Regions from separate parts of the Bacillus sp. LQ16 genome, predicted to be linked through region 2. Evidence: a T-box and tRNA genes for the amino acid it is inferred to sense, from the RefSeq annotation. Region 2 holds a T-box; the other holds one or more tRNA genes.
What was found. The T-box of region 2 lies ahead of metG (methionine--tRNA ligase). A T-box ahead of a tRNA ligase gene usually reads a tRNA of that ligase, here a tRNA-Met.
Positions count from the first base shown of each region.

Region 1: it has a tRNA-Met gene. The T-box ahead of metG (methionine--tRNA ligase) is inferred to sense a tRNA for this amino acid. The anticodon was not compared.

Region 1 covers NZ_CM173491.1:4,749,239-4,752,612, reverse strand. The annotation lists rRNA gene AC3EMB_RS24165 (23S ribosomal RNA) at 1-861, shown strand, start outside; rRNA gene rrf (5S ribosomal RNA) at 963-1,078, shown strand; tRNA gene AC3EMB_RS24155 (tRNA-Val) at 1,083-1,158, shown strand; tRNA gene AC3EMB_RS24150 (tRNA-Thr) at 1,163-1,238, shown strand; tRNA gene AC3EMB_RS24145 (tRNA-His) at 1,249-1,324, shown strand; tRNA gene AC3EMB_RS24140 (tRNA-Leu) at 1,347-1,427, shown strand; tRNA gene AC3EMB_RS24135 (tRNA-Gly) at 1,457-1,531, shown strand; tRNA gene AC3EMB_RS24130 (tRNA-Leu) at 1,548-1,636, shown strand; tRNA gene AC3EMB_RS24125 (tRNA-Arg) at 1,640-1,713, shown strand; tRNA gene AC3EMB_RS24120 (tRNA-Pro) at 1,724-1,797, shown strand; tRNA gene AC3EMB_RS24115 (tRNA-Ala) at 1,813-1,885, shown strand; tRNA gene AC3EMB_RS24110 (tRNA-Met) at 1,906-1,982, shown strand; tRNA gene AC3EMB_RS24105 (tRNA-Ile) at 1,987-2,063, shown strand; tRNA gene AC3EMB_RS24100 (tRNA-Ser) at 2,081-2,173, shown strand; tRNA gene AC3EMB_RS24095 (tRNA-Met) at 2,202-2,278, shown strand; tRNA gene AC3EMB_RS24090 (tRNA-Asp) at 2,282-2,357, shown strand; tRNA gene AC3EMB_RS24085 (tRNA-Phe) at 2,367-2,442, shown strand; tRNA gene AC3EMB_RS24080 (tRNA-Thr) at 2,457-2,532, shown strand; tRNA gene AC3EMB_RS24075 (tRNA-Lys) at 2,543-2,618, shown strand; tRNA gene AC3EMB_RS24070 (tRNA-Gly) at 2,632-2,702, shown strand; tRNA gene AC3EMB_RS24065 (tRNA-Ile) at 2,713-2,789, shown strand; tRNA gene AC3EMB_RS24060 (tRNA-Asn) at 2,797-2,871, shown strand; tRNA gene AC3EMB_RS24055 (tRNA-Ser) at 2,879-2,969, shown strand; tRNA gene AC3EMB_RS24050 (tRNA-Glu) at 2,976-3,047, shown strand; gene AC3EMB_RS24045 (MFS transporter) at 3,194-3,374, opposite strand, start outside.
Region 2 covers NZ_CM173491.1:4,891,970-4,895,343, forward strand. The annotation lists gene AC3EMB_RS24930 (hypothetical protein) at 1-74, shown strand, start outside; gene metG (methionine--tRNA ligase) at 116-1,750, opposite strand; T-box leader at 1,801-2,071, opposite strand; gene AC3EMB_RS24940 (class I SAM-dependent methyltransferase) at 2,186-3,004, shown strand.

The sequences.
Region 1 (3,374 bases), 140 kb from region 2:
GTTACCCGCGACAGGACGGAAAGACCCCGTGGAGCTTTACTGTAGCCTGATATTGAATTTTGGTACAGTTTGTACAGGATAGGCGGGAGCCATTGAAACCGGAGCGCTAGCTTCGGTGGAGGCGCTGGTGGGATACCGCCCTGACTGTATTGAAATTCTAACCTACGGGTCTTATCGACCCGGGAGACAGTGTCAGGTGGGCAGTTTGACTGGGGCGGTCGCCTCCTAAAGTGTAACGGAGGCGCCCAAAGGTTCCCTCAGAATGGTTGGAAATCATTCGTAGAGTGCAAAGGCATAAGGGAGCTTGACTGCGAGACCTACAAGTCGAGCAGGGACGAAAGTCGGGCTTAGTGATCCGGTGGTTCCGCATGGAAGGGCCATCGCTCAACGGATAAAAGCTACCCCGGGGATAACAGGCTTATCTCCCCCAAGAGTCCACATCGACGGGGAGGTTTGGCACCTCGATGTCGGCTCATCGCATCCTGGGGCTGTAGTCGGTCCCAAGGGTTGGGCTGTTCGCCCATTAAAGCGGTACGCGAGCTGGGTTCAGAACGTCGTGAGACAGTTCGGTCCCTATCCGTCGTGGGCGTAGGAAATTTGAGAGGAGCTGTCCTTAGTACGAGAGGACCGGGATGGACGCACCGCTGGTGTACCAGTTGTTCTGCCAAGGGCATAGCTGGGTAGCTATGTGCGGAAGGGATAAGTGCTGAAAGCATCTAAGCATGAAGCCCCCCTCAAGATGAGATTTCCCATAGCGTAAGCTAGTAAGATCCCTGAAAGATGATCAGGTTGATAGGTTCGAGGTGGAAGCATGGTGACATGTGGAGCTGACGAATACTAATAGATCGAGGACTTAACCATATAATATGAAGCAATGTTATCTAGTTTTGAAAGAATATAAAAAACTTGTTGACTTTAGAAGTTAAATGAGTTACAATAATTCTTGTCTTAAATGAATACAGTCTGGTAATGATGGCAGAGAGGTCACACCCGTTCCCATACCGAACACGGAAGTTAAGCTCTCTAGCGCCGATGGTATTTGGGACCTTGTCCCTGTGAGAGTAGGACGTTGCCAGGCAAATGGAGGATTAGCTCAGCTGGGAGAGCACCTGCCTTACAAGCAGGGGGTCGGCGGTTCGATCCCGTCATCCTCCACCATTTAGCCGACTTAGCTCAATTGGTAGAGCAACTGACTTGTAATCAGTAGGTTGGGGGTTCAAGTCCTCTAGTCGGCACCAGAAAATCATGGCGGTTGTGGCGAAGTGGTTAACGCACCGGATTGTGGCTCCGGCATTCGTGGGTTCGATTCCCATCAGTCGCCCCATTTTTTCTTAAAATATTAATATGCGGGTGTGGCGGAATTGGCAGACGCACTAGACTTAGGATCTAGCGCCTTTGGCGTGGGGGTTCGACTCCCTTCACCCGCACTTTTAATAAAATATCTCAAACATGTCTTGCGGAAGTAGTTCAGTGGTAGAATACAACCTTGCCAAGGTTGGGGTCGCGGGTTCGAATCCCGTCTTCCGCTCCAATTTTCAATATGACATGCCGGGGTGGCGGAACAGGCAGACGCACAGGACTTAAAATCCTGCGGTGGGTGACCACCGTGCGGGTTCGACCCCCGCCCTCGGCACCATATGCGCCCGTAGCTCAATTGGATAGAGCGTTTGACTACGGATCAAGAGGTTAGGGGTTCGACTCCTCTCGGGCGCGCTTTTATTAACGGGAAGTGGCTCAGCTTGGTAGAGCACCTGGTTTGGGACCAGGGGGTCGCAGGTTCAAATCCTGTCTTCCCGATATTCCCAAAAACATGGGGCCTTAGCTCAGCTGGGAGAGCGCCTGCCTTGCACGCAGGAGGTCAGCGGTTCGATCCCGCTAGGCTCCACTTATTTTAATATCATTTATGGCGGTGTAGCTCAGCTGGCTAGAGCGTACGGTTCATACCCGTGAGGTCGGGGGTTCGATCCCCTCCGCCGCTACCATAAAGGACCTTTAGCTCAGCTGGTTAGAGCAGACGGCTCATAACCGTCCGGTCGTAGGTTCGAGTCCTACAAGGTCCACCACTAAAGGTTTATATCTCGGAGGTATACCCAAGTTCGGCTGAAGGGATCGGTCTTGAAAACCGACAGGCGGCGAGAGTCGCGCGGGGGTTCGAATCCCTCTACCTCCTCCATTTTTTCTTAAATTACATATTATATCATCGCGGGGTGGAGCAGTACGGTAGCTCGTCGGGCTCATAACCCGAAGGTCGCAGGTTCAAATCCTGTCCCCGCAACCAAATGGTCCCGTGGTGTAGTGGTTAACATGCCTGCCTGTCACGCAGGAGATCGCCGGTTCGACCCCGGTCGGGACCGCCATTTTAATAAGGCTCGGTAGCTCAGTCGGTAGAGCAGAGGACTGAAAATCCTCGTGTCGGCGGTTCGATTCCGTCCCGAGCCACCATTTTGAAGTCGCAAGCCGGCTTAGCTCAATTGGTAGAGCAACTGACTTGTAATCAGTAGGTTGGGGGTTCAAGTCCTCTAGCCGGCACCACTTTCAAAATGAGCCATTAGCTCAGTTGGTAGAGCATCTGACTTTTAATCAGAGGGTCGAAGGTTCGAATCCTTCATGGCTCACCATTTTCAATTTAATGCGGGTGTAGTTTAGTGGTAAAACAAGAGCCTTCCAAGCTCTGGTCGAGAGTTCGATTCTCTTCACCCGCTTTTCAATTATGGGCCTATAGCTCAGCTGGTTAGAGCGCACGCCTGATAAGCGTGAGGTCGATGGTTCGAGTCCATTTAGGCCCACCATAATTGTTCCGCAGTAGCTCAGTGGTAGAGCTATCGGCTGTTAACCGATCGGTCGTAGGTTCGAGTCCTACCTGCGGAGCCATATTTATAGAGAAGTACCCAAGTGGCTCAAGGGGCTCCCCTGCTAAGGGAGTAGATCGCGAACGCGGTGCGAGGGTTCGAATCCCTTCTTCTCTGCCAGTAATTGGCCCGTTGGTCAAGTGGTTAAGACACCGCCCTTTCACGGCGGTAACACGGGTTCGAATCCCGTACGGGTCATACTAAAAGAGATAGCATAAACTGCTATCTCTTTTTTGTTGTGTATAGATATAGAAGAAGCTATGACAGATTATAAATAATAAGTTTAAAATAGGATTACCTTTTCTCATGCATAAGAAGAGATAATCCTATTTTTTGAACATGTTTTAACTCTCTATTGAATGTCCATCTTGTTTAATAACAGCATGATTATATGCGAAGTGAAGAGTTTTGTATCCTAAAAGTGCAATAGTGAAGGCAAGGCCTCCTGCTATAATAGCCACACTAAATCCTGCTCGAGCTCCAAAATTATCAATAACTAAACCAGCTATCGCTGATCCTAGGGAG
Region 2 (3,374 bases):
TTGCAGCTATTATTCTTGTAATCCTTGCCGTACTTTTCTTTTTGAAAGATAAGAAAGAGAATCATACTGCATAACAAAAGACCTTTCATTTACTTGAAAGGTCTTTTTCTATATTTCACTTTACCGCTCCATATAGCTTCCCTACCTCATGCTCAATTTGTTTTACATCGATTCGCTCAAATAGTGGCTGCACGCTATCAATTCTACTTGGCAACGTATTTTGCGGTTCCCAATTTCGTTTAATAATCGACAATGTGCTTCTAACTCTTTCACTTGAAAATGGTAAAAACGGTTCAAGGAGATTTGCAAAATTAGCGATAAGATACACACAGTTATAAATCGTTTCTTCACACGAAACTGGATCATCTTCTCTTTGTTTCCAAGGCTGCTTTTCATCAAAATATTTATTTGCAAAACGTATTGCATCAAATATTGTCTCTAACGCCACCTTAAATTTAGTTTGCTCAATCGCCTCTCCTACATTTTTATATAATCCTTCTACTTTATCTTTCAGCTCTATATCAATAGTCCCCTTTGGTACAGTGCCATCATAATATTTTTCAATAAACTTTAATGTGCGGTTCACAAAGTTTCCATATGCTCCTAACAATTCACTATTATGACTGTAAATAAATTCACGCCATGAAAAATCAGTGTCACGATTTTCTGGTGCATTTACTGTTAAGAAGTAACGGATAGAATCTGGATCATAGCGTTCTAATATGTCAGGCACCCATACTGCCCAGTTTTTACTTGTAGATAATTTTCTTTTTTCAACTGTTAAATATTCATTCGAAACGATATGACGTGGGATTGCTTCTTCCCCTATTCCAAGTAATACCGCTGGCCAAATGACGGAGTGAAATGGAATATTATCCTTGCCGTGTACATAATATGTTTGCGCATCGCTATTCCAAAACTCTTGATCATCTTTTCCTGTTTCTTCAGCCCAATGTTTACTCGCTGAATAATATCCTGCCACTGCTTCAATCCATACGTAAATTTTTTTATCTTCATACCCTTTCACTGGAATTGATACCCCGATTGGTAAATCTCTTGATACAGCCCTATCTTGTAACCCTTCCTTTACATATCTTTCCGTTAATTGAATTGCATTATCACGCCATGTTCCTTTTTCTTTTGCGATTTCTACAACTTTTTTAATTTGCTCCTGAAATGTATGCAATGCAAAATAGAAATGCTCTGTTTCCTCTACAGATGGCGTACTACCACATAACTTACATTTCTTTTCTAACAAATCAAGAGGATCTAAAATAGCAGAACAAGCATCGCATTGATCTCCTCTTGCTGCTTCATGGCAATATGGACATATTCCTTCTACATAACGATCCGGTAAAAACTGCGTACACGTTTCACAATATGCTTGTTCCACTGTTTTTTTATAAATATAGCCTTCTTCTAATAAACGTAAAAAAACTTTTTGAACAGTTTCATGATGATGCTCGCTATCGGTACGTGTATAGCAATCATACGTAAAACCGAGATCACGAAAACATCGCTGAAATTCTTCATGATACTTATTAGCAATTTCTTTTGCTGTCACACCTTCTTGTTTTGCTCTAATTGCAATCGGTGTTCCATTGCAGTCACTCCCTGAAACATACAGCACATTCTCACCTTTTGCCCTGTAATAACGCGCTAAAATGTCTCCAGGTAATAAACTCGCAATATGTCCAAGATGTAATGAGCCATTCGCATATGGCCAAGCGCCCCCAATAAAAATACTCATCTTACATTCCTCCTTTAAAATATAAAAAGCCCCGCCCTTATCTTAAAAAAGATAAGGGCGGGGCTGTATAAACAGTCGCGGTACCACCTTATTTCGCCAATTACTCACATAATTAGCCTTAACAAGTACGGAGCTATATGCTCTTATACTGTGGTTTTGATAACGAGTACCAACTCTCGTCGCCGCCTACTATTATCATTTGATAAGTTCAGGACGAAGCTCAAAGGCCATTGTTCAAATGAATATTCTTGCTTCTTCTCAGCTACCGAAGCTCTCTGGAAAGAATATTTTCATTCTACTTTTCCTTTTCAACGCTTTTACGTATAACACGTATTGTACGACTTAATCACAGAAAAATCAAACTTTTATTCAGAACGAAAAGGAAATCCCATCCTCCCGCCGAATACCTATACGTTCACAAAAGGAGTGATAACATTGAACCAAAAACAACTAAGCACTATAAATGAAAAAAGCTGGAATACAGCTGCTTATGAAGCTTGGACGAATCGCCATGGGGCACCGGAGGATTATGCGAAAAAAATCATGGAAGATCCCACACGCGAAGTAGCACATTATTTACCTTACATACAATCTCCAAAAGGAAAATGTATTATTAATTTACTCGGCTCAAAAGGAAATAAAGCTGTTGCTCTCGCCCTTTTAGGCTCTGACGTAACAGTTGTTGATATTTCAGCAAGTAATGCAAAATATGCAAATGAACTTGCGGACGCCGCAGACGTCTCTATTCATTACATCGTTTCTGATGTACTAGATGTAAATCTCTCCAAATCATTTGATATCGTATTACTGGAGCTTGGTGTACTTCATTACTTTCTAGATTTAAAACCACTTTTCAAAAAAATTTCTCAACTACTAAAGCCAGGTGGGATACTTATCCTTCGCGATTACCATCCAATATACACAAAGCTATTAGGAGTAGACCATCCATCATTTCGAGCAAGTGGAAATTATTTCGATGAAGAATTAATTGAAGATGATGTTGCTTATAGCATCCTTCTTACAGAAGCACAGAAAGAATCGCTACCTAAAACAACCATCCGTCGCTGGACGCTAGGAGAAATCATTACAACACTTGCGGAAGAACGTTTTAAAATTGAAAAACTAGTTGAAGAACATGGATCTCATCAAAGATGGGTCTTCCCTTCTACTGCACCAGAAGGAATCGAAGAACGTATCCCTGGTCTATATACAATAATTGCGACAGTATGCAAAAAAGGATCCCTTCACGGATAGGATCCTTTTTGCATGCTCACGCATATAAGTTGAGGTTGGAGATTACCATAATTCTGTAGAATAGGACACAAGATATTTCAACATTTCGTCTCTGACTTACGTCGTCAAAAAGGGGTATGACCAACATAACGAAGAGTAATGTTTTTAGTTGATACTGATAATCGTTATCAACTAATTAGAAGTATACATGATGTCATTTCAAATTTCAATAGCATTTCTAATATTTATTTATGAATTTTATGATATGCAAATGTATACATTTTAAGAACTTTTTCTAATACCAATCTGACTCCTTCCATTATCTGCTATAATTTTCATTGAACAGATTAATAACTTCATAATAATGTTTTTATTAATTTCGTTTTAAATA